DNA from 3 places in the Salmonella bongori NCTC 12419 genome. Region 2 is predicted to be linked to each of the others. Evidence: predicted binding sites of a transcription regulator. Region 2 holds the regulator's gene; each other region holds the start of a gene.
What was found. The regulator CRP, encoded in region 2, controls carbon source genes, mostly activating them, when cyclic AMP is high. The targets are predictions, from matches to a motif close to ATGTGANNNNNNTCACAT.
Positions count from the first base shown of each region.

Region 1 (10,826 bases), 1.2 Mb from region 2:
TATAACCAGCCTAAGCATTGAAAGAAGGGTATTCTGTGAAAGAATTCACAAAAAAATGAAACCAGAATGCAAAACAGCATTTGTTCCTTATATCATAATAATAATTATTCTCAATTTTAAAGGGGTAATAAATAGATTAACGATAAAAAATAAAATAAATAATCATTCCCGTAAATAAAAAACCGCACCCGGCATAAAGAAAAAGATAAATCCAATATTGTATGGGATCGGCATGGCGATGGATATAAACCGGTTCTTGCGCATTTTTGACTATTTTATCTACTGCGCCGGTTCGCCAGCCTTTCCAGGCTTCACGGAAACAAAAAACAGGGGCAAGCAAAAAAGCTAATGCGATAAATAACGTTTGCACATCCATGTTTATTTTCCTTTTTTCTTTTCCAGTTCAAGTAATTGTTCTGGGGTCACTGCCGGATAACCCTGGGCGTCTTCCGGCACCTGATGTTGCGTTGGGATCGGCACCAGCGGGCCCAAAAAACGGGGTTCGCGCTTAAAAATATAGAGATCCGCCAGCGCGCTAAACCGGGCGCCAAATTCACGCAGGCGCACCGTCAACATATTTTTGGGCGAAGGGACTGCATAACACTGCGCCTGAATCCCCATATGCAGAGCAATGAATAAGGCGCGTTCGCAGTGGAATTTCTGGGTGATAATAATAAAGTCGTTAGTATCAAAAACCTTGCGGGTACGCACAATCGAATCAAGCGTACGAAACCCCGCGTAATCAAGCACAATATCCGCAGGATCGACGCCCGCTGCGATCAGGTCTTTGCGCATGGTCATTGGTTCGTTATAGCTTTGCAGGGCGTTATCACCGCTTAGCAGCAGGTAATTAACTTTGCCGCTATTGTATGCATTTAACGCGCCCTGAATACGGTAGCGGTAATACTGATTAATCACACCCTTGCGATAGTATTTGGCCGTTCCCAGCACCACCCCCACCTGGCGGTAGGGGAGATCCTGTAATTCGTCATAGATATAGGGCGCTGTTTTCCAGCTCATCCACCGATCGAGGCCGAGCACCGTCAACAGCAGCAAGCCGATCAGGACTAACAGGCTGTAGAACACGCGCTTTAACATGCAGGAAACTCGATACCAGGATGAAAGTGCAATCAGGCTACTGTACCCGAAGACGTAGCGCAAGAAAGCGCCGTCTGATTGCGGAGATTTTCAGCATACTTTCCTTTGAGTATGAGAGAGAATAAGGCGATATCAGGCCGGATAAGACGCCAGAGCGTCGCTATCCGGCAGATTAGCTTAGCCAAGAAGTACGCGATCAATATTATGGCAGCCTAATGCTTTCAGCGTCGCCGCGGTGGCATCCCATTGAATTAATGTCGCGTCGCCTTTTTCCGCCAGAATCGCACGCTGAATATCGACATAGTCATAACCATTAAGGCTCAGAAGGTTTAGCGCGCCTTGCAGCGGGGGAAGCGTAGGGTTAAAGGCGGCGTTTTCCGCATAGCTGCCGGTGAAAATACGGCCATCTTTGCATTCCAGCGCCACGCCGCTCGGCGACTGGCTATAAGGCATATGGCTTTTGTTGGCCGCGGTAATTGCCGCTTGCGTTAACGTATCTCCGGTTAACGCGAAGCCGTGATCCTGCTCGTCCATCAGCAGCGTTTTGATTTCCAGATCTTTAGGTCCGAAAGCGTCGGGCAGATAATCGCGTAGCGTATGCGGTTCGCGGCCCGGCAGATGAATGCGCAGATCCAGACCGCTGTTCAGCTCGTTCATAAACTGGCGGCAGTGGCCGCAGGGCGTATAGTTGACGGTGACGGCGGCGAGCTCTTTTTCGCCGCGTAGCCAGGCGTGGCTAATCGCGCTTTGTTCAGCATGAACGGTTTGCTGCATGGTGGCGCCCAGGAACTCCATATTCGCGCCGAAATACCAGTTGCCACTGACGCCACGCGCAACCGCACCGACGTTAAAGTGGGACAAATCGGTACGGGCGCAGGCCGCCGCCAGCGGTAACAGTGCGAAAGCCAGCGCGTTTTCGTCCAGCCCCGTCGCGTTTTTAAGCGTCGAGACCTGCTCTGCGGTCAGCATAGCGGGAAAATGGTGATCCGCCAGAATAGGGGCCAGTGCTGATTGCAAATTATCCGCAAGTTGGGCAAAAGCAGTTTGAAAACGTGGATGCATGGCGATGCCTCATAACAATGTAATGGAATCGTAGTTTACGGGCCTGTCAGGGCACAATATGTGATTTATATCTCATTGTTTATGCAACTTGTGAAACTTAAATGAAAAATGCGCGACACATCGCAAATTTTAACCCGGTCTTTTGTCCCGTCGTTAGCGCATTACCGCCAGAATGAGCGGAAACAAAAAGGGCGCTACCAGCGAGGTGATGATGCCGCAGATCACCAGAGCCAGTGAGCTAAATGCACCTTCCTGGTAATCCAGTTCGGCGCAGCGCGCAGTACCGAGCGCATGTGAAGCGGTTCCCATTGCCAGTCCGCGCGCCGCTTTGGTACGGATGCGCATCGCGTTTAACAGCGTGTGGCCAAACACCGCGCCAAGAATACCGACAAAAATCACGCAGACTGCACTGATGGCAGGGATGCCGCCGATACTGCCGCCCACCGCCATCGCAATAGGCGTAGTCACGGATTTAGGCAGTACCGATGCCGCGATTTCAGGCGTTGCGCCCATCAGCAATGCGACGGAGGTTCCCGTAACCATCGCGACCATGCTACCGACAAAACAGATGCTAATAATGGATTTCCAGCGTGCGCGAATCTGGTGTAGCTGCTCATAAAGCGGGTAGGCCAGCGCCACTACCGCCGGTTGCAACAGATCGTTAAGTACTTCGCTGCCTTTGAAGTAGTGGTCGTAGGGGATACCGGTCAGCAGCAGAAAAGGGATAATGACAACCATTGCCACCAACAGCGGGTTCAGCAACGGCATTTTAAAATGTGCCGCCAGTTTGCGGGCGGCGAAGAAGACCGCCAGCGTTAGCGGTAACGACCACCAGATATATGACATCATTTTTTCGCTCCTTTCTGCCCAATCACATTACGCTCACCGTGTATCAGGTGTGAACTCCAGCTCACGACCACAAAAACGATCAGCGTACTGATAGCGCAAGAAACTACCACCGGGCCAAATTGCGCACGCAGTAAATCAAAATATTGCATAACGCCGACGCCAATCGGCACAAACAGTAGCGCCATATATCGAATTAGCACATAACAGCCGGGGTTAACCCATTTGGCTGGCAGAATTTGCAGCGCCAGCAAAACAAACAGAATTAACATCCCGATAATGCTGCCGGGAATAGTGATAGGAAGCAGTGATGCAATGAAAATGCCTGCATACAGACAGGCATAGATCAATACAAAAGCGCGTATATATTGCCAGATAATATTCAGTGACTTACTCATGTTTCAAGCCCTTGATGAGATGGATTCATCATACAATTAAACGTTAAAACGTGCTACCGATCACATCATGAATTCTTAGCATAGTGGGTATAGACAGCAGGAACATCGGGCAATGTCCTGGGTCGACGGCGTTAAACCTGGGCTAAAAAATAGAGAAAGCGACTCAGAGCCAAAGATGGCGTCTCATTCTTACGCCAGAACATCCCTACGCTGCCTTTTTGCTCAATTTTTGGCAAGTTTAAAATCGCCAGTTGCCCCTGGCTGGCGTAGCGTTGCGCCAGCCGTAGAGAAAGAATAGAGATCATATCGCTGCTTTGCAGCAAATTAGTGCTGACGTTCATCGACGCTGATTCAATGGTGTTTTCCGGCAGCATCACGCCGTTATCGACGAGCGCGTTATCAATACTAATGCGAATAGGGGTGCCGGTTGGCCAGACTATCCACCGCCAGTGGGCCAGATCGCTCCAGGCGATTTGCGCTCGTGCAGCCAGCGGGTGGTGTGGGCGTGCCACAAAGCAGACTGGCTCGGTATAGAGCACCTGATAGTTAAGCGGTAGTTGCAGAGCGCGTCCGCCCACACGCCCTACGACCACATCCACCTGGCCGGCAAGCAAATCGTGTAGCAGGGGCGTCATTACCTTCTCTTCGATATTCAGGTGCAATGTCGGCATTTCGTCAAGCAGGCTGAGAATCGCCTGCGAGACGCAGTCTGTCGCCACCGGCGAACAGCCGATCTTCAGGCTACCCACCAGACCACCCTGTTTGAAGCGGGCAATTTCATACTGTGAACGTTCCAGATCGTTAATTAAACGCTGGGCATGCTGGAGCAGTAATTTCCCCCCTTCTGAGGGGCGGAGCCCTTTACTGTGACGTTCAAAAAGTGTGATACCTATCTCATCTTCGAGCTGAGACAACCATTTTGACAGCGCTGGCTGAGAGATATTCATCATCCGGGCGACGTGAGTTAAATTGCCTTGTTCGCCCAGCGCAACCAGCGTTTGCAGATGATGCAATTTCAATTTCTGCGCCCAGTTCGCCATTCGCTATAACCTCCAGGTTATGTCTCTGCCTGAAAAGCCATTGTACATTTTATCTCTTGCTCTACAAACTCGTAACATAGCAAACATAAAAACAACATCTACCTCCCTGCACTGAGGCATTCACTATGACTCAACGACGCGAACTACAAGCCCTGATTGATGCCGCGCCCGTCGGCAAAATGCAGTGGCGCGTTATTATCTGCTGTTTTCTGGTGGTCATGCTCGACGGTTTCGATACCGCCGCGATTGGCTTCATCGCTCCGGATATTCGAACCCACTGGCAGTTAAGCGCCAGCGAACTTGCGCCGCTATTTGGCGCCGGGTTGTTGGGGCTCACGGCTGGTGCGCTGCTATGCGGGCCGCTGGCGGATCGCTTTGGCCGCAAACGTGTCATTGAGCTTTGTGTGGGGCTCTTTGGCACCCTGAGCCTGCTGTCCGCTTTTTCACCGGACATAGAAACGCTGGTACTACTGCGTTTTTTAACCGGTCTGGGGCTGGGCGGGGCGATGCCGAATACCATCACCATGACGTCGGAATATCTGCCCGCTCGCCGACGCGGCGCTCTGGTCACACTCATGTTCTGTGGGTTTACGCTGGGGTCGGCAATGGGTGGGATTGTCAGCGCGCAACTGGTGCCGCTGATTGGCTGGCACGGCATCCTGGCGTTGGGCGGCGTTTTGCCTCTAATGCTGTTTTTCGGCCTGTTGTTCGCGCTGCCGGAGTCTCCCCGCTGGCAGGTACGCCGCCAATTGCCGCAGGCGGTTGTCGCCCGGACGGTCAGTGCCATCACCGGCGAGCGCTATCACGATACGCAATTTTTTCTGCATGAGAAGGCGGCAGTCGCCAAAGGCAGTATTCGACAGCTTTTTGCCGGACGGCAGCTTGTTATTACCCTGATGTTATGGGTGGTGTTCTTTATGAGTCTGCTCATTATCTATTTACTTTCCAGTTGGATGCCGACACTGCTTAACCATCGCGGCATCAATTTGCAACAGGCGTCGTGGGTGACCGCTGCGTTTCAGATAGGCGGTACGCTTGGCGCGCTGTTACTCGGCGTATTAATGGACCGACTTAATCCTTTCCGGGTGTTGGCGGTGAGCTATGCGCTGGGCGCGGTCTGTATCGTCATGATAGGCCTGAGTGAAAATGGCCTCTGGCTGATGGCGCTGGCGATTTTCGGTACCGGTATCGGTATTAGTGGTTCCCAGGTCGGGCTCAATGCTCTGACGGCAACTCTGTACCCAACCCAAAGCCGTGCGACGGGCGTGAGCTGGTCGAACGCTATTGGACGCTGCGGTGCTATTGTCGGTTCGCTCTCCGGCGGCATGATGATGGCGCTCAATTTCTCTTTCGATACGTTGTTTTTCGTTATTGCCATTCCGGCGACCATCAGTGCGGTAATGCTTACCCTACTGACGGTGGTTGTCCGCCTTTCGATTTCTGTACCTGACGACCTGCCGCGTGCCAGCGTCGTAAACGAATAAGGAGAATCTCCATGTCTGAAATGAATCAGAACGTAAAAAATAGCCGTCAGCAATATTACCAGCATATTTCCGGGCACAACCTGACGCCGCTGTGGGAATCGTTGCATCACCTGGTACCACAGACGCCAAACGCTAACTGCGCGCCAGCTTACTGGAATTATCAGGAAATTCGTCCGTTGCTGATGGAAAGCGGCAATTTAATTGGCGCGAAAGAGGCCATCCGCCGGGTGCTGGTACTGGAAAATCCGGCTTTGCGCGGTCAGTCGTCGATTACGGCGACGTTATACGCCGGATTACAGTTGATCATGCCTGGCGAAGTCGCGCCGAGCCATCGCCATAACCAGTCGGCACTGCGTTTTATCGTCGAAGGTAAAGGCGCATTTACCGCCGTGGACGGCGAGCGCACGTCAATGCATACCGGCGATTTTATCCTGACGCCGCAGTGGCGCTGGCACGATCACGGTAATCCGGGCTCAGAGCCGGTGGTCTGGCTGGATGGTCTTGATCTACCGTTAGTCAACCTTCTGGGCTGTGGTTTTGCAGAAGACTATCCAGAAGATCAGCAGCCGGTGACGCGAAAAGAGGGCGATTATTTACCGCGCTACGCCGCGAATATGCTGCCGCTGCGCCATCAGAGCGGGAACTCTTCACCGATTTTTAACTACCGCTATGACCGTAGCCGCGAAGCGTTGCACGATCTGACGCGTATGGGCGAGCCGGACGAGTGGGAAGGTTACAAACTGCGTTACGTTAATCCAGTCACTGGCGGTTATCCGATGCCATCAATGGGCGCGTTCCTGCAACTACTGCCAAAAGGCTTTGCTTCTCGTGTGGCACGAAGTACCGATAGTACTATCTACCATGTTGTTGAAGGGGCAGGTGAAGTCACTATCGGTAAAGAAACATTCCATTTTTCCGCAAAAGATATTTTTGTGGCGCCGACCTGGCATGACGTGTCGTTTCGCAGCAATGAAGACACGGTGTTATTCAGCTTCTCGGACAAGCCGGTTCAGGAAGCCCTGGGGCTGTTCCGCGAAGCGCGTTATTAATTGGGAGAGAAAAAATGACGAATTATGTATTCCAGCCACAGGCGCCGGTGACGGTACCCGTTGTCGACAGCGATGAACAATTTCCGGTACGCCGTGTTTACTGTGTCGGTCGCAATTATGCCGCTCATGCCCGCGAAATGGGCTTTGACCCCGATCGCGAGCCGCCGTTTTTCTTTTGCAAACCCGCAGACGCTGTCGTCCCGGTTGCGGCAGGAGAAACGCTGGAACTGCCGTATCCGGCGCAGACCGATAATTACCATTATGAAATTGAGTTAGTGGTGGCGATTGGTAAAAAGGGCTGTGATATTCCCGTAGAAAAAGCCCATGAATATGTCTGGGGATACGCCACCGGTCTGGACATGACGCGCCGCGATCGGCAGATGGAAATGCGCCAGATGGGAAGACCGTGGGAAATCGGCAAAGCGTTCGATCTCTCCGCCCCCATTGCGCCATTGCATAAAGCCGCTGAAACGCACGGTGTGGATAACGCCCCTATTTGGCTACAGGTTAATGGCGAAGATCATCAGCGCAGCGATATTCGCCACCTGATTTGGTCGGTGAATGAAACCATCAGCTATTTGTCCGGTTTCTTTGAATTGCAGCCAGGCGATTTGATCTTCACTGGCACACCAGAGGGGGTAGGCGCGGTGGTGAAAGGGGATGTGATTACCGGGAATGTGGAAGGTTTGACGCCAATTGCTGTGAAAATTGTCTGAGGTGAACGATGAAGCTGTACAGTTTCTTTAATAGTTCGGCGTCTTATCGCGTGCGTATTGCGCTGGCGTTAAAGGGGATCGATTACCAGACGGTGGGCGTCAATATTCGTATCGGTCAGCAGAATGCGCTGGCCTACCGGCGAATGAACCCGGTAGGTCTGGTGCCGACACTGGTGACTGATGACGGCGAATCGTTGGGGCAATCGCTGGCGATCATTGACTGGCTGGACCGACATTTTCCGCAAACGCCGCTGCTGCCGATGAGCGACCCGGCGCGCAGCCAGGCGCTGGAAATTGTCTACGCTATCGCCTGCGATATACACCCAATCAATAACATGCGCGTGTTGCGCTACCTGACCGATGAGCTGAAGGTGAGCGAAGAGGATAAAAAACGGTGGTACGCCCACTGGATACAGCAGGGGTTAAGCGCGGTGGAACAACTATTGCGTAAAAGCCAGTCCGGAGCATTTTGTATAGGCGATGCACCGGGCCTTGCGGACTGCTGCCTGATCCCGCAGTGGGCAAATGCGCTCAGAATGGGCTGCGATTTGTCAGGTTATCCGCGTTGCAAAGCCGTTTATGACGCCTGCACGCTGTTGCCGGCGTTTATTGCCGCCGCGCCGGAAAACCAACAAGATAAAATTCCGGCCTGAAAAGGAGAACGACCATGACGAAAGTGACAAGCGCCATTATTGTAGGTGGCGGGATCGGCGGCGCGGCAACCGCGCTATCGCTGGCGCGCCAGGGAATAAAAGTCATGCTGCTGGAAAAAGCGCACGAAATTGGCGAGATCGGCGCAGGCATCCAACTTGGGCCGAATGCTTTTTCGGCGCTTGATAGTCTCGGTGTGGGGGATGTCGCCCGCCAGCGCGCAGTGTTTACCGATCATATTACGATGATGGATGCCGTGAACGCCGAAGAAGTGGTGCGCATTGAAACCGGACAGGCGTTCCGGGACCATTTTGGCGGGCCGTATGCCGTTATTCACCGGGTAGATATTCATGGCACGGTGTGGGAGGCCGCATTGAAGCACCCTGGCGTGGAGTATCGTACCTCGACCCATATTGTTGATATTCGCCAGACGCCGGATGACGTTACCGTGTTTGACGAGCAGGGAAATAGCTGGACAGCGGATATTCTGGTGGGCTGCGACGGCGTTAAGTCAGTGGTACGGCAAAGTTTGCTCGGCGATGCGCCGCGCGTGACAGGACATGTAGTCTACCGGGCAGTGATAGATTGCGACGATATGCCGGAAGACTTACGTATTAACGCCCCGGTGCTGTGGGCTGGGCCACATTGCCATCTGGTACATTATCCGTTGCGCGGAGGCCAACAGTACAATCTGGTCGTGACCTTCCATAGTCGGCAACAGGAAGAGTGGGGGGTAAAAGACGGTAGTAAAGAAGAGGTGCTCTCTTATTTTGCCGGTATTCATCCCCGCCCGCGTCAGATGCTGGATAAGCCGACCTCCTGGCGCCGCTGGTCGACTGCCGATCGTGAGCCAGTCGCGAAATGGGGAACCGAACGCATCACCCTTGTGGGCGACGCTGCGCATCCGGTGGCGCAATATATGGCCCAGGGGGCCTGTATGGCGCTGGAAGACGCCGTTACGCTGGGCAAAGCGCTGGAACGCTGCGACGGCGATGCTCAGCAGGCATTTGCGCTTTACGAATCGGTGCGTATTCCCCGTACGGCACGTATCGTCTGGTCTACCCGGGAGATGGGGCGTCTCTACCACGCCGCTGGCGTGGAGCGTCAGGTACGCAATCTGTTGTGGAAAGGGAAATCGCAGGAGGCGTTTTATCGCGGTATTGAATGGCTGTACGGCTGGAAGGACGACAACTGTCTTGAGCCGCGCTAAGTACGAAGGCCGGATGGCGTTTGTGCCGCCATCCGGCAAAAAGTTTTGCTCATCGCAGAGAGGCGCTATGATAGCGCCTCTTTTTTGTTGTGGATTCCAATATGCGGGTTTTACTGGCGCCAATGGAAGGCGTGCTTGACGCGTTGGTGCGCGAACTTCTGACGGAAGTAAATGACTACGATCTCTGTATCACCGAATTTTTGCGCGTGGTGGATAAGCTTCTGCCAGTAAAAGTGTTTCATCGTATCTGCCCGGAATTACGTTACCACAGCTGTACGCCGTCCGGTACGCCAGTACGCATTCAGCTTCTGGGCCAGCATCCGCAGTGGCTGGCGGAAAATGCCGCGCGGGCGGCGGCGTTGGGATCGTATGGTGTGGACCTGAACTGCGGCTGCCCATCAAAGGTGGTAAACGGCAGCGGCGGCGGCGCGACATTGCTAAAAGATCCTGAACTCATCTATCAGGGCGCGAAAGCGATGCGGGATGCTGTGCCGTCGCATCTACCGGTAACGGTAAAAGTGCGTCTCGGCTGGGACAGCGGCGATAAAAAATTTGAAATCGCCGATGCCGTTCAGCAGGCCGGCGCCAGTGAACTGGTGGTGCATGGCCGTACCAAAGCGCAGGGCTACCGCGCCGAGCATATCGACTGGCAGGCGATCGGTGAAATACGCCAGCGTTTGACTATTCCGGTTATCGCTAATGGCGAAATCTGGGACTGGCAGAGCGCGCAGGCATGTATGGCGACCAGCGGCTGCGATGCGGTGATGATTGGCCGCGGGGCGTTAAATATTCCTAACCTGAGCCGGGTGGTGAAGTATAACGAGCCGCGTATGCCGTGGCCGGAAGTGGTGACGTTATTACAAAAATATACCCGACTGGAAAAGCAGGGCGATACTGGTTTATATCATGTCGCGCGTATTAAACAGTGGTTGGGATATTTACGTAAGGAATATATTGAGGCGACGGAACTCTTTCAGTCGATTCGGGCGTTAAACCGTTCGTCCGAGATTGCGCGGGCGATTCAGGCTATTAAAATCTAATCTCTACAGCGTCCAGAACGTGTGCCGGACAGACATTATCGCTGCCCGGCGCAGGAATCAGAAAATCATCTTAAACACGCCCGTTACCACCAACAGCCCAATCAGAAAAATAATTAAGATTGCCCATAGAAGAATTTTCATTGTTTGTCCCTTTATTGGTAAATACAAACAAAGTATAGGAAAGTATTAATACCTCTGCTGCCTTACCGGACAAGGAAACTGTTACCCGGAG
Region 1 covers NC_015761.1:2,162,935-2,173,760, reverse strand. The annotation lists gene SBG_RS10260 (DUF2542 family protein) at 137-382, opposite strand; gene sanA (outer membrane permeability protein SanA) at 379-1,098, opposite strand; gene cdd (cytidine deaminase) at 1,276-2,160, opposite strand; gene SBG_RS10245 (CidB/LrgB family autolysis modulator) at 2,314-3,009, opposite strand; gene SBG_RS10240 (CidA/LrgA family protein) at 3,006-3,404, opposite strand; gene SBG_RS10235 (LysR substrate-binding domain-containing protein) at 3,536-4,444, opposite strand; gene mhbT (3-hydroxybenzoate transporter MhbT) at 4,570-5,928, shown strand; gene gtdA (gentisate 1,2-dioxygenase) at 5,940-6,977, shown strand; gene SBG_RS10220 (fumarylacetoacetate hydrolase family protein) at 6,992-7,693, shown strand; gene maiA (maleylacetoacetate isomerase) at 7,702-8,346, shown strand; gene SBG_RS10210 (3-hydroxybenzoate 6-monooxygenase) at 8,361-9,554, shown strand; gene dusC (tRNA dihydrouridine(16) synthase DusC) at 9,656-10,594, shown strand; gene yohP (small membrane protein YohP) at 10,652-10,735, opposite strand.
Region 1: cdd (cytidine deaminase) is a predicted target of CRP. The motif match lies at 2,219-2,236, and genes of this name have one in related genera.

Region 2 (10,826 bases):
ATTTGCTATTTTCAGTGATATTCGCGGTATGGGACTGTTAATTGGCGCGGAACTGAAGACGGAGTATAAAGGCCGGGCTCGTGATTTTCTGTACGCAGGCGCCGAGGCTGGAGTGATGGTGCTCAATGCCGGGCCTGACGTGATACGTATTGCGCCGTCATTGGTGGTGGAAGAAGCGGATATTGATGAAGGGATGCAGCGCTTTGCGCAGGCGGTAGCGAAAGTGGTTGCCTGATTACGAATCGCCGGATGGCGGCGCGAGCATTTTGTCCGACCTACGATTTAAGTGTTGTGCTATCCCGCAACCGGCGGCTTAACCATATTCCGTGATGTGGCCGCTGACGCCAGGCCATTGACGAAATGGTGTGCATGGTGTTCAGATGACCAATGATGCGCTGTAAGTGCTGCTCCAGAGTGCTCAATAAGCCCTGTGACGGCATTTCCGGCGACTCCAGAATATTGACGTCGCCAGAGCTGCCTGGCCCGTCGTACTCCAGTCGCTGCTGGCAACGTTGAATCGCAATCTCGCATGATTCCAGATAGCGCTGCGCCAGATCCGGCGTCAGCATGGTATGCTCCCGCGCCAGCGTCGTCATGGCATTGATATGCTCCACGATAAACTGGCTATGTGTCACCCACAGCTTCATATCCGACAAATAATGGGTGTTGAATCCTGGTTCCTGCATGGCCTGATTTAATGAGTTGAATAATGTATTATGCGCCTGGTTGACCCGCATTCTTTGATAAGCGAGCGGGGTTGCCTGCGGATCATTACTGAGGATCAGCCGGATAGCTTCTTGATCGGCCTCCAGCGCATCATGGGCGTTTTTACGTAATAGCCCGCTTTGCCATTGCGGCCATAGCCAGACCATGCCGCCAAAGGCGATGAGACAGCCAATAAGCGTATCGATAAAGCGCGGCACAATGAACTGCTCGCCGTTTAACGTCAGCAACTGGATGGTGTATACCGCCGTCACCGTAAAGCCAACCGTCGCCCAGCCGTAGTTTTTACGAATAATCAGATAGCTTGCCAGTGTCAGTACCAGCATGACCGTCAGTGTAATGCTTTCGGGAATGTGTAAGTGCAGCGTGACGCCGGCAATCACCAGGCCGACCAGCGTTCCGACTGAACGGTGTAATATACGTACGCGTGTCGCGCCATAACCGTTTTGGGTAACAAACAATACCGTCATCAGGATCCAGTACGGTTTGGGTAGGTGCAACGCGCTCCCCATCAGGCTGGCGATACTCATCATCACACTGATGCGTCCAGCGTTGCGTAGCGCCGGCGATTTAAGCGACAAATAATTTTTTAGCGCCGGAAGCAGCGGCAGGCGACGTTGTTTATCAGCCATCAGATCGCGAGCGTAAAGCGGGCGCTGGGTTCGCAATACGCGGGCAATTCGGCTGAAGTGCCAATAACAGAACTGGCCTACCGGGTTTTCAGGATGTTGATTGGCTATCTTTTCCAGCGCGCCAATCTGTTTTTCCATGGAGAAGCGTGTTGGCAGGCGATGATAAAGGATGTCATCAGCCAGCACACGCAGGCGGGCGGCGACCGTTTGCGCATTCCAGCGAATGACCTCTTCTGCATGGCTACGTTCTACCAGTTTCTGCACCTCCTCCGGTTGATGCAGGCTGACGGAAATGTGTTCCTGCAAATCCATTGCTTCCTGAAAAGCCCGCAACAGGCGCTTGTAATCGTGATTATTGTGCGCCGAAAGCATATGCATTTGTTGGTAACACTGAGTAATCAGATCCACCGCTTTTTGCTGGCGAACCAGCAAGGGAGGTAGCGCTTTTTCCGGGTCAATATGTTGGGTAAGCAGGCTATATTTTGCTTCGCAGTAATCGGCCAGTTCACGATATAACAAACTTAACGACTCGCGTAGCGGCTGTTCGCGCCATAGCCAGAACCACAACCAGTTAAATACGCCATACCATAACGTGCCCAGCGCATAAATAAGCAACGGCTCCCAGACCGGCATGTATCCAGCAAGGCTCAGGGTAAAGATGGCGGCAATCAGTGATGCTGGCAGTAGCCGCGCATGAAGCGGACTAATTTCCGCCGTCACGCCAAGTACCAGCGTGAGCCCGGTCAGAATCAATGGCAGGGGGACAGACTCCGCCAGCAAGAGCTGTGTTGCCAGACTGCATCCGGCGAACAGCGACGCGCCAATAATCAGACGCTTAAAAAAGCGTTTGTGCGGTGTATCCAGGCCTGCAATATTGCAGCAGGCGGGAACAAGAGAAAAGAGTAATCCCAGGTGCAACTGGCCGATTAATAAACCGACAGCCACAGGCAGGCACAGCACCAGCGTTTGCCGTAGTGCGTAATTAATCTCTGGGTGATAAATCAGTCTTCGCCACATCGATGCAAACAAAAATGGCGCATGGTAACACGCGCCATTCTGACGGAATTAACGGGTACCGTAGACGACGATGGTCTTGCCATGTGCGGAGATCAGGTTTTGATCTTCCAGCATCTTCAAAATACGGCCAACGGTTTCGCGGGAACAGCCGACGATCTGACCAATTTCCTGACGGGTGATTTTGATCTGCATCCCGTCCGGGTGCGTCATGGCATCGGGCTGTTTCGCCAGATTCAGCAGCGTCTGCGCGATCCGCCCTGTGACATCGAGGAAGGCGAGGTTACCTACTTTTTCTGAGGTGACTTGTAAGCGACGAGCCATCTGGGAAGAGAGGCGCATCAGAATATCCGGGTTTACCTGGATTAATTGGCGAAATTTTTTGTAGGAAATTTCAGCGACTTCACATGCGGTTTTTGCACGTACCCAGGCGCTGCGTTCCTGGCCTTCTTCAAACAGGCCCAATTCACCAATAAAATCACCCTGATTCAGATAAGAAAGAATCATTTCTTTCCCTTCCTCATCTTTGATCAGCACTGCCACGGAGCCTTTAACGATGTAGTACAGCGTTTCTGCTTTTTCACCCTGGTGAATCAGCGTGCTCTTTGACGGGTACTTATGAATGTGGCAATGAGACAAGAACCATTCAAGAGTCGGGTCTGTTTGCGGTTTGCCAAGCACCATGCGCGGTTATCCTCTGTTATAAGCTGTCTCCAGAGCCAGAAAAGGCACTGTCTCTGGGGTTGCAAAAATATGCTTCCCGCTACCTGGGAAGAGGGCTACGAAAATAGACTGTAGCCTGTAATGTGATGTCCTCTGCATACATGCAGTACGTCAATGTATTACTGTAGCATCTTGTCTGTTTTAGCATAGCTTTCGCCGTGTGTCTCCTGGTGTCTCGCTTCAGCATGACCCAGGTCGCCTTCCATTGCGAGTTTTGTCGTATGCGCGTAATCTTTCAGGAAAATTGAAACATTGGAGTTACGAATATGCAAGCGCGTGTAAAGTGGGTTGAAGGACTAACTTTCCTTGGTGAGTCCTCCTCCGGCCACCAGATTTTAATGGATGGTAACTCCGGTGACAAAGCGCCGAGTCCGATGGAGATGGTCTTGATGGCGGCAGGCGGATGTAGCGCTATTGATGTCGTATCGATCCTGCAGAAGGGCCGTCAGGATGTCACCAACTGCGAAGTGAAGCTGACCTCTGAGCGCCGGGAAGAGGCGCCGAGGCTGTTCACGCATATTAATTTGCATTTCATCGTTACCGGCCGCTCGCTGAAAGAGGCTGCCGTTGCCCGTGCGGTCGATCTTTCCGCCGAAAAATACTGCTCGGTGGCGCTGATGCTGGAAAAAGCAGTCAATATTACCCATTCTTATGAAGTGATTGCGGCGTAATTATCGTTGCCGGATGGCGTTGCGCATCCGGCAAAAACTGACTTTATTCGATTTTTTTGCCTTCCATTAAGCGCTGCACCAGCGGCAACATAATCAGCTCCATCGCCAGTCCCATTTTGCCGCCCGGCACCACTAAGGTATTAATATGAGAAATGAACGAGCCCTGGAGCATCGCCAGCAGCCAGGGGAAATCGATCCCTTCCAGATTACGGAAATGAATCACCACAAAACTTTCATCCAGCGATGGAATGCCTTTTGCGGAGAACGGATTTGACGTGTCGACGGTCGGTACGCGCTGAAAGTTAATATGGGTACGTGAAAACTGCGGCGTAATGTAATTGATGTAGTCGTCCATGGATCGAACCACGGAATCCATCACCGCCTCACGAGAGTGCCCGCGCTCGCTGGTGTCGCGAATCAATTTTTGAATCCACTCCAGGTTGACAATAGGTACTACGCCAACCAGGAGATCAACATGACATGCGACATCATGCTGCGGGGTCACGACGCCGCCGTGCAACCCTTCATAAAACAGGACATCGGTAGGTTCAGGAAGCGGCTGCCAGGGCGTAAACGTGCCGGGAACCTGGTTCCACGGTACGGCTTCATCATAGGTATGCAGGTATTTACGTGACTGGCCTTTTCCCGTCTGCCCGTACTCAATGAAGGTGCGTTCCAGCAGGCTGAAATCATTGGCTTCAGGCCCGAAATAGCTGATATGCCGTCCGGCGTCACGCGCTTTGCGGATCGCCATGTCCATTTCCGGGCGGGTGTAACGATGAAAACTGTCGCCTTCCACCTCGGCGGCATGCAGATTTAACTGCGCGAAAATTTTACGAAACGCGAGGCTGGTGGTGGTGGTCCCCGCGCCGCTTGACCCTGTTACTGCGATCACCGGATGTTTGGCAGACATGGTAACTCCATGATGTAGGTTTAATTATAATGTATTACCGTCAAAGCCGTTTTATTCGCGAAACTGCTTTTTCGGCATAATATTGACCGTTTCATGCAATTCAGACCATACCAGAACGGCCTCGCCAGATTGCAGTTGACGTTTTACATCAGCGACTTTTTGTTCAAGCGAACGTTCATGTTCACCATAATCCGTGCCTTCGCGCAACACAAAGCTTTCAATCAAATTATCCAGAGTGTCAGGGGAGAGTTCCTGCCAGGGAATAATCATTATGACGCCTCCAGATATGTTGTCAGCCAGTCAGGAATTCGGCGTTCCAGCCACATTTCGGGACGCAGCGGTGTACCGCTGATAAATCCCACGTGTCCGCCGTGCTCGGTAAGCTGATACTCCACGTGCGGGGGAAGATCTTCTGTATTCGGGATCACATGATGATCCATGAACGGATCGTCTTTGGCATGAATAATCAGCGTTGGTTTGGCAATCTGGCTAAGCAACGGCATAGCGCTACACTGACGATAGTAGTCGATGGCGTCGGCAAAACCATGAATTTTCGCGGTGATCAAATCGTCAAACTCGCGAATGCGGCGCATTGACTTCAACTGCGCCAGATTTACCGGTAGCGACCCCGGATACGCCGCCAGTTTGCGTGATGCATTAGCTTTTAACAGATTGAGTAAATAGCGTTGATAAACGCGAGAAAACCCTTTTTCCATGTGATAGCTACAGGCCTCAAGCACAAAGGGCGCTGAAACAATTACCGCAGCATCGATGGGAATATCACGGCCTTCTTTCGCCAACAGGCACGCCAGCATATTCCCTCCGAGCGAATAGCCTACGGCGGCTGTCGGAACGGCGCCAAACTCACGCTGCAGCCAACGTAGAAACCAGGCGCCGTCTTCCGTTTCGCCGGAATGGTAGATGCGATTCAGCCGGTTTGGTTCACCGCTACAGCCACGAAAATGCATCACCACGCCCAGCCAGCCGCGTTTCTGCGCCGCCTCAATGAGACCATGAGCATAGGGGCTGTTCAGGCTGCCTTCCAGACCGTGAAAGACGACCAGTCGCGGTTTATGCTTCGCCTGGCCTGGATCTTCACTCCAGGCCAGATCGACAAAGTCGCCGTCCGGTAATTCCAGCCGTTGCCAGTGGGCACTGAACCTCACTTTGCGACGGATCAAACGCGGAAGCATAGTCTGTAAATGGCGATTACGAATACCGCGCATGGGAATAAATTCATGCGAGTCATCGGCAGTCGGGGTCATTTCTGTAGGCGTGATCTCAACCATAGCACCAGAACAATTGAATATTGGAAGCAATACTATACCGCGCATAAGGTTCACAGATTAGTCAATATGTGATTTTAGGTGCAATTGAGCAAGGGGGGGACGAAAGTTGCACAGCGTTTCGCCAGGCCGGGCGGTAATCAATACGTGCGCAATCCCCTACAGAAATGGCGTGAATACATACATAGGCTGAATTAATCGTGGTAGTGTGGCAGTACGGTGGTTATGTGACTGAAGGAGAGGACATGTCAAAGACACTTTTACAGATCCATTTTAACTTTAGCGGCCCGTTTGGCGAGGAGATGACCCGGCAGCTGCTCGGGCTGGCCGAGTCAATTAATGAGGAGCCGGGCTTTATCTGGAAGATCTGGACGGAAAGCGAGCAAAATCAGCAGGCGGGCGGTATTTATTTATTTGAATCTGAAGAAACCGCACTGGCCTACATGAAAAAACACTCAGCGCGTTTGAAAAATCTCGGCGTTGATGAGGTGACGTTTAAATTATTTGGCGTGAATGATGCGCTGACGAAAATAAATCACGGCAACCTTAGCCGCTAAAAAGCGGATAGCAGGCTTTACATACGCAAAGCCTGCCAGTGAAATTAGCGCTCTTGTAGCATCTGTTCAAGCTGCTCCTGCGCTTCAAGCCATGCCATCTCGCACTCCTCCAGCCCGGATTTGACGCTGGCCTGCAATTGCAGACACTCGGTCATCTCCGCTTTGCGGCTCGGGTCGTACAGGCTGCTGTCGCCAAGCTTCTCTTCTGCCTGCGCTAACTGGGCGTTGAGCTTCTCCATCTCTTTTTCCAGACGAGCGATCTCTTTACGTAACGGTTGTGTCAGAGTGCGCAGTTCCGCCTCACGACGCTTCTGATCTTTACGCGCCTGCGCGCTGTTCGCGTTCTCTTTTGGTTCGTTGTCGCTCTGGCTTTCCTGTTTTTGGACGTCGCTCAGCCACTGCTGATAATCCTCTAAATCGCCATCGAACGGTTCGACTTTTTTATCGTGTACCAGATAGAGGTCGTCGGTAGTAGAGCGAATCAGATGACGGTCGTGCGAGACGACCACCAGAGCGCCTTCGAAATCAATGAGCGCTTCGGTCAGCGCCTGCCGCATGTCGAGATCAAGGTGGTTGGTGGGTTCATCAAGCAGCAACAGGTTCGGTCGCTGCCAGACAATCAGCGCCAGTACCAGACGCGCTTTCTCGCCGCCAGAGAAACGCCGCGTCTCTTCCGTCACCTTGTCGCCCTGGAAACCAAAACCGCCAAGATAATCACGCAACTTCTGTTCGAACTCCTGCGGCGCCAGACGCGCCATATGCTGCAACGGCGACTCATCGGCGCGTAAATACTCCAGTTGATGCTGGGCGAAGTAGCCCAGCTTAATGCCTTTAGCGAGGCCAATTTCCCCACTGGCCGATGCCAGTTCGCCCGCCAGTAATTTGATTAACGTTGATTTACCCGCGCCGTTACGCCCCAGCAGACCAATGCGCGAGCCGGGGACCAGGTTCAGCTTGATAGCGTCCAGAATAATGCGATCACCATAGCCAGCGCTGACTTTTTCCATCTTCAGCAGTGGGTTAGGCAGGCTTTCCGGCGTACGGAAGCTGAAATGGAACGGGTTATCCACGTGGGCCGGGGCGATAAGCTCCATGCGCTCCAGCATTTTGATACGACTTTGTGCCTGCTTCGCTTTTGTTGCTTTGGCGCGGAAACGGTCTATATAACTTTGCAGATGCGCCACGCGCTCCTGCTGACTTTCATACATCGCCTGTTGCTGCGCCAGACGCGTGGCACGCTGTACTTCAAACGCACTGTAGTTACCGGTGTACTCGAACAGAGTCTGCTGTTCGATATGGATAATTTTATCCACTATCGGGTCGAGAAAATCGCGATCGTGTGAGATCAGAATCAGAGTCCCTGGATAACTCTTCAGCCATTTTTCCAGCCAAATCACGGCATCGAGATCAAGGTGGTTGGTTGGTTCGTCGAGCAACAGGAGATCGGAACGGCAAATCAGCGCCTGTGCCAGGTTAAGGCGCATCCGCCAGCCGCCAGAAAAATCGCTGACCGGACGGTCTAGCTGATCGTTAGAGAAGCCGAGACCGTGAAGTAGGCTGGCGGCGCGGGAGCGAACGGTCCAGGCGTCGATAGCGTCCAGCTTGCCATGTATGGCGGCGATAGCATGTCCGTCGTTACGTTCGTTGGCGTCATTGAGCTGCGCTTCCAGGTGACGGTACTCACGGTCGCCGTCAATCACATACTCAATCGCGGGTTGAGGCAATGCGGGCGTTTCCTGATTAACCCACGCTAATTGCCAGGTTCCGGGTACAGTAAAATTCCCGGCATCGGCGCTGATTTCATTTTTCAGCAATGCCAGCAGAGTCGATTTACCGCAGCCGTTTTTACCCACCAGACCCACTTTCTGGCCTGGATTGATGGTGGCCGAGGCATTGTCCAGCAGGACGCGCACGCCGCGACGAATTTGTAACGAAGAAAAAACAATCATAAGGCGCCGTATGTTCAGACTATGTTAATTTATCATTATGATAATGTAGAGCGCGGTTGTTTTGCCGTGCTGGGGCGCAATGGTAGCCCAAAACAACAATGATACACAAAATCCTTCAGGCGGCCTTTAGTGAGGGACAAGGTTATCTCTCATTAATCCCGGGCGCGTACATAGAGTACGTGACTGGGGGGAACAAACGTCATCAACGTAGAAGCAGCCTGAAGAATGAAGCGTATCTATCTAAAATAACCGGGAGGGGGATGATGTCTCAGCCAGCAAAAGTCTTGCTGTTGTATGCCCATCCGGAATCACAGGACTCGGTTGCTAATCGGGTACTGCTTAAGCCGGCTATGCAGTGCAGCAATGTGACGGTGCACGATCTTTATGCGCACTATCCTGATTTTTTTATCGATACGCCTTATGAGCAAGCGCTTTTGCGCGCGCACGAGGTCATTGTCTTTCAACATCCCCTTTACACCTATAGCTGTCCGGCTTTACTGAAAGAATGGTTTGACCGCGTTTTGAGCCGGGGGTTCGCCAGCGGGCCGGGAGGAAACCAACTGGCGGGAAAATACTGGCGTAGCGTAATCACCACCGGTGAGCCGGAGAGCGCTTATCGGTATGATGCGCTGAACCGCTATCCGATGAGTGATGTACTGCGTCCCTTTGAACTGACCTCGGCCATGTGTCGGATGCACTGGATGACGCCTATTATTGTGTATTGGGCGCGTCGGCAGTCACCGCAGGCGCTGGCCAGTCATGCGAAAGCCTATGGCGAGTGGCTGGCCAATCCTGTCACTGCGGGAGGCCATTGATGGAAAGCTCTGATTTGTTGATGGCGGGCGTGTTATTTCTCTTCGCGGCGGTCGCGGTAGTGCCGCTGGCGGCCCGGCTTGGCATCGGCGCGGTGCTGGGATATTTGCTGGCGGGGATCGCCATTGGTCCGTGGGGGTTGGGATTTATCAGCGATGTCGACGAGATCCTGCATTTTTCTGAACTGGGCGTCGTGTTTCTGATGTTTATCATTGGCCTGGAACTGAATCCCTCCCGACTTTGGCAACTACGGCGTTCTATCTTCGGTGTCGGCGTCGCGCAGGTGCTGCTAAGCGCGGCGGTGTTGGCGGGGCTACTGATGCTTGCTGATTTCTTATGGCAGGCGGCGGTGGTTGGTGGGATCGGCCTCGCGATGTCGTCGACGGCGATGGCTCTGCAGTTAATGCGCGAAAAGGGGATGAATCGCAGCGAAGCCGGGCAACTGGGTTTTTCAGTCTTGCTATTTCAGGATCTCGCGGTGATTCCCGCGCTGGCGTTGGTGCCATTATTAGCGGGATCTGCCGACGAGTATTTTGACTGGTTCAAAGTGGGAATGAAGGTATTAGCCTTTTCCGGGATGTTAGTTGGCGGTCGTTACCTGTTGCGTCCGGTGTTTCGTTTTATCGCCTCGTCAGGCGTGCGCGAGGTGTTTACCGCCGCCACGCTGCTACTGGTATTGGGCGCCGCCTTATTTATGGACGCGCTAGGGCTGTCAATGGCGCTGGGAACATTTATTGCAGGGGTTTTGTTGGCAGAAAGCGAATATCGGCATGAGCTGGAAAATGCTATCGATCCGTTTAAAGGGTTACTGCTGGGGCTGTTCTTTATCTCTGTCGGCATGGCGTTGAATCTTGGCGTACTTTATACCCATTTGCTGTGGGTGGCGGCGAGCGTCATCATTCTGGTGGCGATAAAGATTGCGGTGTTATATTTGCTGGCGCGGCTCTATGGCATAAGAAGCTCTGAGCGGATGCAGTTTGCCGGCGTGCTCAGTCAGGGAGGAGAGTTCGCCTTTGTGCTCTTTTCTACTGCCTCTTCCCAACGCCTGTTTCAGGGCGATCAGATGGCGTTATTATTGGTGACCGTGACCTTATCAATGATGACCACACCGTTACTGATGAAAGGCATTGATAAATGGTTATCGCGCCGAATTAATGGCCCGGAAGACGATGCTGAAAAACCGTGGGTTGAAGATGATAAACCGCAGGTGATCATCGTGGGATTTGGTCGTTTTGGACAGGTGATTGGCCGGTTGCTAATGGCGAATAAGATGCGTATCACCGTGTTGGAACGCGATATCGGCGCCGTTAATCTGATGCGAAAATACGGCTATAAAGTGTATTACGGCGATGCCACACAGGTCGAACTCCTGCGCTCGGCAGGCGCGGAGGCGGCAGAGTCGATAGTGATCACCTGTAATGAACCGGAAGACACGATGACTCTGGTGGAGTTGTGCCAGCAGCATTTTCCGCATCTGCATATTCTTGCGCGAGCGCGCGGTCGAGTAGAGGCGCATGAGTTATTACAGGCTGGGGTGACGCAGTT
Region 2 covers NC_015761.1:3,338,820-3,349,645, reverse strand. The annotation lists gene argD (bifunctional acetylornithine/succinyldiaminopimelate transaminase) at 1-235, shown strand, start outside; gene SBG_RS15970 (YccS/YhfK family putative transporter) at 276-2,372, opposite strand; gene crp (cAMP-activated global transcriptional regulator CRP) at 2,421-3,053, opposite strand; gene SBG_RS15960 (OsmC family protein) at 3,359-3,763, shown strand; gene SBG_RS15955 (phosphoribulokinase) at 3,807-4,676, opposite strand; gene SBG_RS15950 (YheU family protein) at 4,728-4,946, opposite strand; gene SBG_RS15945 (hydrolase) at 4,946-6,010, opposite strand; gene SBG_RS15940 (monooxygenase) at 6,208-6,519, shown strand; gene SBG_RS15935 (ABC transporter ATP-binding protein) at 6,564-8,468, opposite strand; gene kefG (glutathione-regulated potassium-efflux system ancillary protein KefG) at 8,732-9,283, shown strand; gene kefB (glutathione-regulated potassium-efflux system protein KefB) at 9,283-10,826, shown strand, end outside.

Region 3 (10,826 bases), 1.5 Mb from region 2:
GGAAAGCCTGACGTACGGTGGCCGCTGAATAAATAAAGATGGCGGTCATTCCTGCCTCTTCCGCCAGGTCGGTAATTAGTCCTGCCCCAATTACAGCCTCAATGCCGTTAGCTTTGAGCTCGTTAATTTGCCCGCGAGCATCCTCTTCAGTGATATAGCTTCGCTGTTCAAGACGGAGGTGAAACGTTTTCTGAAAGGCGACCAGAGCCGGAATGGTCTCCTGATAGGTCACGATTCCCATTGAGGAAGTCAGCTTTCCCGCTTTTGCCAGAGCCTGTAATACATCGAATCCGCTGGGTTTGATGAGGATGACAGGTACCGACAGTCGGCTTTTTAAATAAGCGCCGTTGGAACCTGCCGCGATAATCGCGTCGCAGCGTTCGGTTGCCAGTTTTTTGCGAATGTAGGCTACTGCCTTTTCAAAACCGAGCTGAATAGGCGTGATCGTCGCCAGATGATCAAACTCCAGGCTGATATCCCGAAATAGTTCGAACAGGCGCGTTACCGAGACCGTCCAGATCACCGGTTTATCGCTATTATCGCGCGAAGCGCTATGCACAGTAACCATCGTCGTAGATTCATGTTTAAGGAACGAATTCTTGTTTTATAGATGTTTCGTTAATGTTGCAATGAAACACAGGCCTCCGTTTCATGAAACGTTAGCTGACTCGTTTTTCTTGTGACTCGTCTGTCAGTATTAAAAAAGATTTTTCATTTAACTGATTGTTTTTAAATTGAATTTTATTTAATGGTTTCTCGGTTTTTGGGTCTGGCATATCCCTTGCTTTAATGAGTGCATCTTAATTAACAATTCAATAACAAGAGGGCTGAATATGACGTTACACTCACCGGGTCAGGCGTTTCGCGCTGCGCTTGCTAAAGAAAAACCATTACAAATTGTCGGCGCTATCAACGCCAATCATGCTCTGTTAGCCCAGAGGGCTGGGTATCAGGCTCTCTATCTCTCGGGCGGCGGTGTTGCCGCAGGCTCGCTGGGGCTACCGGATCTGGGCATCTCCACCCTTGATGACGTATTGACCGATATCCGCCGTATCACCGACGTCTGCCCGCTGCCGCTGCTGGTGGATGCCGATATTGGCTTCGGATCGTCGGCGTTTAACGTAGCGCGTACCGTGAAATCGATTTCCAAAGCCGGCGCCGCCGCGCTGCATATTGAAGATCAGATTGGCGCCAAGCGCTGCGGGCATCGGCCAAATAAAGCGATCGTCTCGAAAGAAGAGATGGTGGACCGGATCCACGCGGCGGTGGATGCGCGGACCGATCCTGACTTTGTCATTATGGCGCGTACCGATGCGCTGGCGGTTGAAGGCCTTGATGCCGCTATCGATCGCGCGCGGGCCTACGTAGAGGCCGGTGCCGACATGCTGTTCCCGGAGGCGATTACTGAACTTGCGATGTACCGCCAGTTTGCCGACGCAGTGCAGGTGCCAATCCTTGCCAATATTACCGAATTCGGCGCGACGCCGTTGTTTACTACCGAAGAGCTACGCAACGCCAACGTGGCGATGGCGCTCTATCCGCTGTCGGCGTTCCGGGCGATGAATCGCGCGGCGGAGAAGGTTTACAACGTGCTGCGACAGGAAGGAACGCAAAAGAGCGTTATCGACATCATGCAGACCCGTAATGAGCTGTATGAAAGCATCAATTATTACCAGTTCGAGGAAAAACTTGACGCGCTGTACGCCAAAAAATCGTAGGCCACGGGTCTGATAAAGCGTAGCCGCTATCAAGTCTGTGGCGGACAACCTCAATACCCTACACATTACAAAAATGACGAGGACACTATGAGCGACACGACGATCCTGCAAAACAACACAAATGTCATTAAGCCAAAAAAATCCGTCGCATTATCCGGCGTACCCGCCGGAAATACCGCCTTATGCACCGTAGGTAAAAGCGGTAACGATCTGCACTATCGCGGGTACGATATTCTCGATCTCGCGGAGCACTGTGAATTTGAAGAAGTTGCGCATCTGCTCATTCACGGCAAGCTGCCCACCCGTGATGAGCTGAATGCCTATAAAAGCAAATTAAAAGCGCTGCGTGGCTTACCCGCTAACGTCCGTACCGTGCTGGAAGCGCTGCCAGCGGCATCGCACCCGATGGACGTAATGCGCACCGGCGTTTCTGCGCTGGGCTGCACCCTGCCGGAAAAAGAGGGGCATACCGTTTCTGGCGCGCGTGATATCGCCGACAAGCTGCTGGCCTCCCTCAGCTCCATTCTCCTTTACTGGTATCACTACAGCCACAACGGCGAACGCATTCAGCCAGAAACTGACGATGACTCTATCGGCGGGCATTTCCTGCATTTATTACACGGCGAAAAGCCATCGCAAAGCTGGGAAAAGGCGATGCACATTTCACTGGTACTGTACGCCGAACATGAGTTCAACGCCTCAACCTTTACCAGCCGGGTGGTAGCCGGTACGGGATCGGATATGTACTCCGCCATCATTGGCGCGATAGGCGCGCTTCGCGGGCCGAAGCACGGCGGGGCGAATGAAGTCTCGCTGGAGATTCAGCAGCGCTACGAAACGCCGGATGAAGCAGAAGCCGATATCCGTAAACGTATCGCCAATAAAGAAGTGGTGATTGGTTTTGGTCATCCGGTATACACCATCGCCGATCCGCGCCATCAGGTGATTAAGCGGGTAGCGAAGCAGCTTTCACAGGAGGGCGGTTCGCTGAAGATGTACAACATTGCCGATCGGCTGGAGACGGTAATGTGGGACAGCAAAAAGATGTTCCCTAATCTCGACTGGTTCTCGGCGGTCTCCTACAACATGATGGGCGTTCCCACCGAAATGTTTACCCCGCTGTTTGTGATTGCCCGCGTTACAGGTTGGGCGGCGCACATCATCGAGCAACGACAGGACAACAAAATTATCCGTCCTTCCGCCAATTATATTGGCCCGGAAGATCGCGCCTTTACGCCGCTGGAACAGCGTCAGTAAACCCTTACCTCTAACGATAAAAAGGAGTTGCACCCTATGTCCGCACCTGTTTCGAACGTCCGCCCTGAATTTGACCGTGAAATTGTTGATATTGTTGATTATGTGATGAAGTACAACATCACCTCAAAAGTGGCTTATGACACCGCGCACTACTGTCTGCTTGATACCCTGGGCTGTGGGCTGGAAGCGCTGGAATATCCGGCCTGTAAAAAATTGATGGGGCCTATCGTGCCAGGTACCGTGGTGCCGAACGGTGTACGTGTACCGGGCACTCAGTTCCAGCTCGATCCGGTGCAGGCGGCATTTAATATTGGCGCGATGATCCGCTGGCTCGACTTTAACGATACCTGGCTTGCCGCTGAGTGGGGACACCCTTCCGATAACCTCGGCGGTATTCTGGCGACCGCCGACTGGTTGTCGCGCAACGCCGTCGCCGCCGGTAAAGCGCCGCTGACCATGCAGCAGGTGCTGACCGGGATGATCAAAGCCCACGAAATCCAGGGCTGTATCGCGCTGGAAAACTCGTTTAACCGCGTGGGTCTCGATCACGTTTTGCTGGTGAAAGTGGCTTCCACGGCTGTAGTGGCTGAAATGCTCGGCCTGACCCGCGATGAAATTCTCAACGCCGTATCGCTGGCGTGGGTGGATGGGCAGTCGCTGCGTACCTATCGCCATGCGCCAAACACCGGTACGCGCAAATCCTGGGCGGCAGGCGATGCCACTTCACGCGCGGTGCGTCTGGCGCTGATGGCGAAAACTGGCGAGATGGGCTATCCCTCGGCGTTGACCGCCAAAACCTGGGGCTTTTATGACGTCTCGTTCAAAGGCGAAAAATTCCGTTTCCAGCGCCCGTACGGCTCCTACGTGATGGAAAACGTGCTGTTCAAAATCTCCTTCCCGGCGGAGTTCCATTCGCAGACCGCCGTTGAAGCAGCGATGACGCTGTATGAGCAGATGCAGGCGGCTGGAAAAACGGCGGCGGATATCGAAAAAGTAACGATTCGCACCCATGAAGCCTGTATACGCATCATTGATAAAAAAGGCCCGCTGAATAATCCGGCTGACCGCGATCACTGTATTCAGTATATGGTGGCGATCCCACTGCTGTTCGGACGCTTAACGGCGGCGGATTATGAGGATGGCGTGGCGCAGGATAAACGTATTGACGCGCTGCGTGAAAAAACGCATTGCTTTGAAGACCCGGCGTTTACCACTGATTATCATGACCCGGAAAAACGTTCGATTGCCAACGCCATTAGTCTTGAATTTACTGACGGTACCCGTTTTGACGAGGTGGTTGTCGAGTACCCGATCGGCCACGCGCGTCGTCGCGGCGACGGCATTCCAAAACTTATCGAAAAATTTAAAATCAATCTGGCGCGCCAGTTCCCACCCCGCCAGCAACAACGCATCCTGGATGTCTCCCTGGACAGAACGCGCCTGGAGCAGATGCCGGTTAATGAGTATCTCGACTTGTACGTCATCTAGAACCTGTCTCATTAGGCGTAAGTTCTACAGGAGAGCATTATGTCTTTTAGCGAATTTTATCAGCGTTCGATTAACGAACCGGAGCAGTTCTGGGCTGAACAGGCCCGGCGTATCGACTGGCAGCAGCCGTTTACGCAGACGCTGGACTACAGCAACCCGCCGTTTGCCCGCTGGTTTTGCGGCGGCACCACTAATCTGTGCCATAACGCGATTGACCGCTGGCTGGATACCCAGCCGGATGCGCTGGCGCTGATTGCGGTTTCCTCTGAGACCGAAGAAGAACGTACCTTCACCTTTCGTCAACTGTATGACGAGGTGAATGTCGTGGCCTCTATGCTGCTGTCACTGGGCGTGCGGCGTGGCGATCGGGTACTGGTGTATATGCCGATGATTGCCGAGGCGCACATCACATTACTGGCCTGCGCGCGCATTGGCGCGATCCATTCAGTGGTGTTTGGTGGTTTTGCCTCGCACAGTGTAGCCGCGCGCATCGACGATGCCAGACCGGTGCTGATTGTCTCGGCGGACGCCGGAGCGCGAGGTGGGAAGGTCATTCCCTATAAAAAGCTTCTTGATGAGGCGGTCGATCAGGCACAGCATCAGCCGAAGCATGTACTGCTGGTGGATCGGGGGCTGGCGAAAATGGCGCGGGTTGCCGGGCGCGATGTGGATTTTGCGACCCTGCGCGAACACCATGCCGGGGCGCGTGTGCCAGTGGCCTGGCTTGAATCTAATGAAAGTTCCTGCATTCTTTATACCTCCGGCACTACCGGCAAACCGAAAGGCGTTCAGCGTGACGTTGGTGGCTACGCCGTGGCGCTGGCGACATCGATGGACACCCTCTTTGGCGGCAAAGCGGGCGGCGTCTTTTTCTGCGCTTCGGATATCGGTTGGGTAGTGGGGCACTCTTATATTGTGTATGCGCCGCTGCTGGCGGGTATGGCGACCATCGTTTATGAAGGATTGCCGACGTATCCGGACTGCGGCGTATGGTGGAAAATTGTCGAGAAATATCGGGTGAGCCGGATGTTTTCAGCGCCAACCGCCATTCGTGTGCTGAAGAAATTTCCCACCGCGCAGATACGCAATCATGATCTCTCCTCGCTGGAAGTTCTCTATCTGGCAGGCGAGCCGCTCGACGAGCCAACGGCAGCCTGGGTTAGCGGAACACTGGGTGTGCCGGTGATCGACAATTACTGGCAGACCGAATCCGGCTGGCCGATTATGGCGCTGGCGCGCACGCTTGATGACAGACCATCGCGTTTGGGCAGTCCCGGCGTGCCGATGTACGGCTATAATGTTCAACTGCTCAACGAGGTGACCGGTGAACCCTGTGGTGCGAACGAAAAGGGAATGGTGGTTATTGAAGGGCCGCTGCCGCCGGGCTGCATTCAGACCATCTGGGGCGATGACGCACGCTTTGTGAATACCTACTGGTCACTGTTTACTCGTCAGGTGTATGCCACCTTTGACTGGGGGATCCGCGACGCCGACGGCTATTATTTTATCCTTGGGCGCACGGATGATGTGATCAACGTCGCCGGACATCGTCTCGGCACCCGTGAGATAGAGGAGAGCATCTCCAGCTATCCCAACGTTGCGGAAGTGGCGGTGGTAGGGGTAAAAGACGCGCTGAAAGGGCAGGTAGCGGTAGCCTTCGTGATCCCGAAACAGAGTGACAGTCTGGAAGACCGCGAAGTGGCGCATTCGGAAGAGAAGGCGATTATGGCGCTGGTCGATAGTCAGATCGGCAACTTTGGCCGCCCGGCGCACGTGTGGTTTGTCTCGCAGCTACCAAAAACCCGATCCGGGAAGATGCTCAGACGAACGATCCAGGCGATCTGCGAGGGCCGGGATCCAGGCGATCTGACGACCATTGACGATCCGACGTCGTTGCAACAAATTCGCCAGGTCATTGAGGAGTAACGTTGCAACATGCCTGGTGGCGCTTCGTTTACCGGGCCTGCGTCCGTTCCCGTACCAGTGGCCGGATCAGCCGCAGCGCCATCCGGCATCGGTTCAGTACCAGCTTAACTGGTAATGGTAGCGTCCGGCGCTGAGCACATATTCCGCCGATACCGACGGGCTCCATGAGTCATCGCCCCCCACACCCATGTGGAAACCGTCAATATTGAGCCACGTTCCTGCTTCCGGTTGTAGCAGGTGACGATGGCGGGTTTCCATCAACTGCTGCTGGCTAAAGCGACTGATGTTGAACTGAAAATCCCCCCGCCAGCGGTGCGGGCCATAGTTCAGCTCGCGAGTGGCGCAGCGCAGGCCATTTTCGCTCGGGAAGACGTACGGCGTATACATTTCCTCAAGCGGTAGCTCCCAGCGATCGAAACAGGCAGCGCTGAGTCTGTCCGGGTAGCTTTCATGGGGGCCAAGTCCCAACCAGTTCACCCGATCCGCCACCGCTACCAACTGGCAGTTCAGACCGATACGCGCAGGCGGCGGTGTGCCGTAGTTAACGTCAACATCGACCGTAATTTGCATCTCGCCATTACCATCGATGCGGTACGTTTTCCGGCTGATAAACAGCGGGTTACCCTCATACTGCCACACATGGACGGTGGTAATCAGTACCGCGCTTGCCAGCGCGTCGGCATCACATTGCAGTAAGCTGGCTTCTGCCTGATAATGACCTGCGGCCTTCCAGCGCTCAACCCAGGCGGTGGGATCGATGCGCGTGGCCTCGCTGACACCGATATCGTTATCCAGCGGCGCGCGGGTAAACTGGTCAACGAGCGGCGTCAGCAACTGCTCTTCATCATTTATTCTGTACTGAATCAGAAAACCCAGCTTGCGGCAGAACTGCCAGCGCTTACCGTTGACTTCCACCGTAAAGGCATGATCATCAACGCTTAATTGTGGTGTGGTGTTTGCAGTGGGAGGAAGCTGGATATTAAGTTTTTCCGCCAGTTTCCATTGTTGCCAGGCGCAGATGTGTCCGGCTTGCGACCACGCTGTTGCCTGCGGCTGTTCGACGCGCACGGTTAGCCAAAGCTGGCCCGCGGTCTCCGGCTGCGGAAATTCGGGGAGCGTGATGCGCTGATGCCCTTGTGGAGGAATATCCAGCGTTACTTCGCCACCAGTGACCGGTTTGCCGTTCTGTGCCAGCGACCAGTGCAGACGTTCGTTGTCGCTGTGACGGAACAGATATTCGCTGGTCACTTCAATCTGGCGCCCGGAGCCTGGCAGTAACCGGAACTGGAAAAACTGTTGGGCGTGTTTGGCTTCAAACAGTGCGGGATGTGGGGTACGATCGGCAAAAACCAGCCCGTTCATGCAGAACTGGCGATCGTTCGGCGCATCGCCAAAGTCGCCGCCGTAGGCCGACCATGGTTTGCCATCGGCATCATATTTGATCAGCGATTGGTCGACCCAGTCCCAGACAAAACCACCTTGTAGCCGCGGGTATTGACGAAAGGCCTGCCAGTATTTGGTGAAACCGCCGAGGCTATTCCCCATCGCATGAGCGTATTCACAGAGGATCAGCGGGCGCTGTTCGCCGGGTAATGACAACCATTTCTTGATTGACCACTTCGGTACGGCGGGGAAGGGTTGATCCTGATCGACACGTGCGTACATCGGGCAGACAATATCGGTTGCGGCGGTATCCGCACCGCCACCTTCATATTGCACTGGACGGGAAACGTCTGCGGATTTGAGCCAGCGATAGAGCGCATCATGATTTGCGCCATGGCCGGATTCATTGCCCAGCGACCAGATAATAATGCTCGGATGGTTGCGATCGCGCTGCACCATCCGCGTTACGCGCTGGCTCATGGCCGGTAGCCAGACGGGATCGTCGCTCAGGCGATTCATGGGTGTCATGCCGTGGGTTTCGATATTGGCCTCATCCACCACATACAGACCGTAGCGATCGCACAGCGTGTACCACAGCGGATGGTTCGGGTAGTGCGAACAGCGCACGGCGTTGAAGTTATTCTGCTTCATTAACAGGATATCTTTCAGCATGGTGTCGTAATCCATGACCTGACCCTGCTGTGGGTGATGCTCATGGCGATTCACGCCGCGAATCAAAAGCGGTTTACCGTTCAGCAACAACAGGCCGTTTTCGATACGTACCTGGCGAAAACCAATGTCGCAGGCTTCGGCTTCAATCAGCGTATTGTCGGCGGTGTGTAGCAGCGCAACGGCGCGGTACAGATTCGGCGTTTCGGCGCTCCACAGCCTGGGATGTTCAACCTTCAGGCGCAGCGTTGTACGGTCATGGTACGCGCCGCGTTCATCAATGATATCGCTGCCTAATGGCGCGGTTTTCTTGCCGATTAAGGTTTCGCCATCCCATAGCTGTACCGTCACGTGTAAATTATCGTGCAGATCGCCTGTCGATCTGATTTCCGCATCCACCACCGCCCGGCTGAAATCGTCGTTGAAGTGAGTGTTAATGTGCAGATCGCTGATGTACGTCGAGGGTTTATGCAGCAGGTAAACATCACGGAAAATCCCGCTCATTCGCCACATATCCTGGTCTTCCAGGTAGCTGCCATCACTCCAGCGCAGCACCATCACCGCGAGGCGGTTTTCCCCCTCACGTAAAAAATCACTGAGATCGAATTCCGATGGCAGACGGCTGTCCTGCCCGTAGCCTACCCAGCGTCCGTTGCACCACAAATAGAATGCGGAGTTGATACCATCAAAAATGATCCGCGTTTTCCCATCCTGTAATTCATCGTTATTAATATTAAATGTGAGCGAATAACATCCCGTGGGGTTTTCTGCCGGAACGAACGGTGGATTAACCGGAAACGGATAGGTAATGTTAGAGTAAATCGGCGCGTCATAGCCGTACATCTGCCAGTTCGATGGTACGGTAATGGTATCCGCGTGTTGCAGGTCATGCAGACGCCACGCCTCCGGAACGGCTTCGGGCGAGGCGAACCAATTAAATTTCCATTGGCCGTTCAGGCTACGACGTCGGGATGATGGTTCGTCGTGGCGTGCGTCATCAGCATGACGCCAGCTATAAAAAGGTGGGTGTGAGGCCAGCCGGTTGAGTTGTGTTACGCCAGGATTCTCCCAGTCACGCCTGGATAATACTGAAGAGAGAAAATCACGCTCCTGATTCATTCCGTATCCTTAAGTGAGTTGTTATTCGCTCACAATTTTTATTGAAAATACGGCGATAACGGAAACAGTGTAAAGCCAGGGATGTGCGTTAAGTGATGTCACTCACATTAATTATTGCGTGGGGAAAGGTGGGGGGCATTATGCTGAAGTTCAGGCTATATGAAGCGGAGCTGGCAGGAGGCTATTGCGATGGGCTGGAGCAGTCGTGAACGTTTTAGATAAAAGGCGAAGGCGGCGCTTTGCTTGAATGGAATGATAACTTCCAGAATCTGACCTCGACAATGATCTGCAGCGCTCTGTCAGTAGTGCGGCGGCAATTTTATGGATAGGTGTTTTTGCCTGGATAATCACTTTTATTTTTCCTGTCTTGGGTATTATTGCTGCGCTTCAATTATTAAGAATAAAAAAGGTTCAGAAGAAAATATTGGAATAGCTTATACACAATATTAACTATAGGTAAATTTAAAGTAACAATCTGTAAAATGGGTCGTTTTTGTTTCTCATAGACGAGAATTTATACATTATGATATAATATCGCGGAAAAAATGCAGGTTAATAATCTGCCAGTAATGTAAATATCATTTTCCAGGAGACGATTCCAGTGGGACGTAAATGGGCCAATATTGTTGCTAAAAAAACCGCTAAAGACGGTGCAACGTCTAAAGTATATGCAAAATTCGGTGTGGAAATCTATGCGGCTGCTAAGCAAGGCGAACCAGACCCAGAATTAAACACCTCTTTAAAATTTGTTATTGAACGTGCGAAACAAGCGCAGGTTCCAAAGCACGTTATTGATAAAGCCATTGATAAAGCCAAAGGTGGTGGAGATGAAACCTTTGTACAAGGGCGCTATGAAGGCTTTGGACCAAATGGTTCAATGATTATCGCTGAAACGTTGACGTCAAATGTTAACCGTACGATTGCCAATGTTCGCACAATTTTTAATAAAAAAGGCGGCAATATTGGAGCGGCAGGTGCTGTCAGCTATATGTTTGATAATACTGGCGTGATTGTTTTTAAAGGCACAGACCCCGACCATATTTTTGAAGTTTTGCTCGAAGCTGAAGTTGATGTTCGTGATGTAACCGAAGAAGAAGGAAACATCGTTGTTTATACTGAGCCGGCAGATCTTCACAAAGGAATTGCAGCACTAAAAGCAGCTGGAATTACTGAATTCTCAACAACAGAATTAGAAATGATTGCTCAATCAGAAGTTGAACTTTCACCAGAAGATTTAGAAATCTTTGAAGGACTTGTTGATGCCCT
Region 3 covers NC_015761.1:369,820-380,645, forward strand. The annotation lists gene prpR (propionate catabolism operon regulatory protein PrpR) at 1-568, opposite strand, end outside; gene prpB (methylisocitrate lyase) at 834-1,718, shown strand; gene prpC (bifunctional 2-methylcitrate synthase/citrate synthase) at 1,806-2,975, shown strand; gene SBG_RS01670 (bifunctional 2-methylcitrate dehydratase/aconitate hydratase) at 3,012-4,463, shown strand; gene prpE (propionate--CoA ligase) at 4,503-6,389, shown strand; gene SBG_RS01680 (beta-galactosidase) at 6,483-9,560, opposite strand; gene SBG_RS01685 (YebC/PmpR family DNA-binding transcriptional regulator) at 10,162-10,826, shown strand, end outside.
Region 3: SBG_RS01680 (beta-galactosidase) is a predicted target of CRP. The motif match lies at 9,651-9,668, and genes of this name have one in related genera.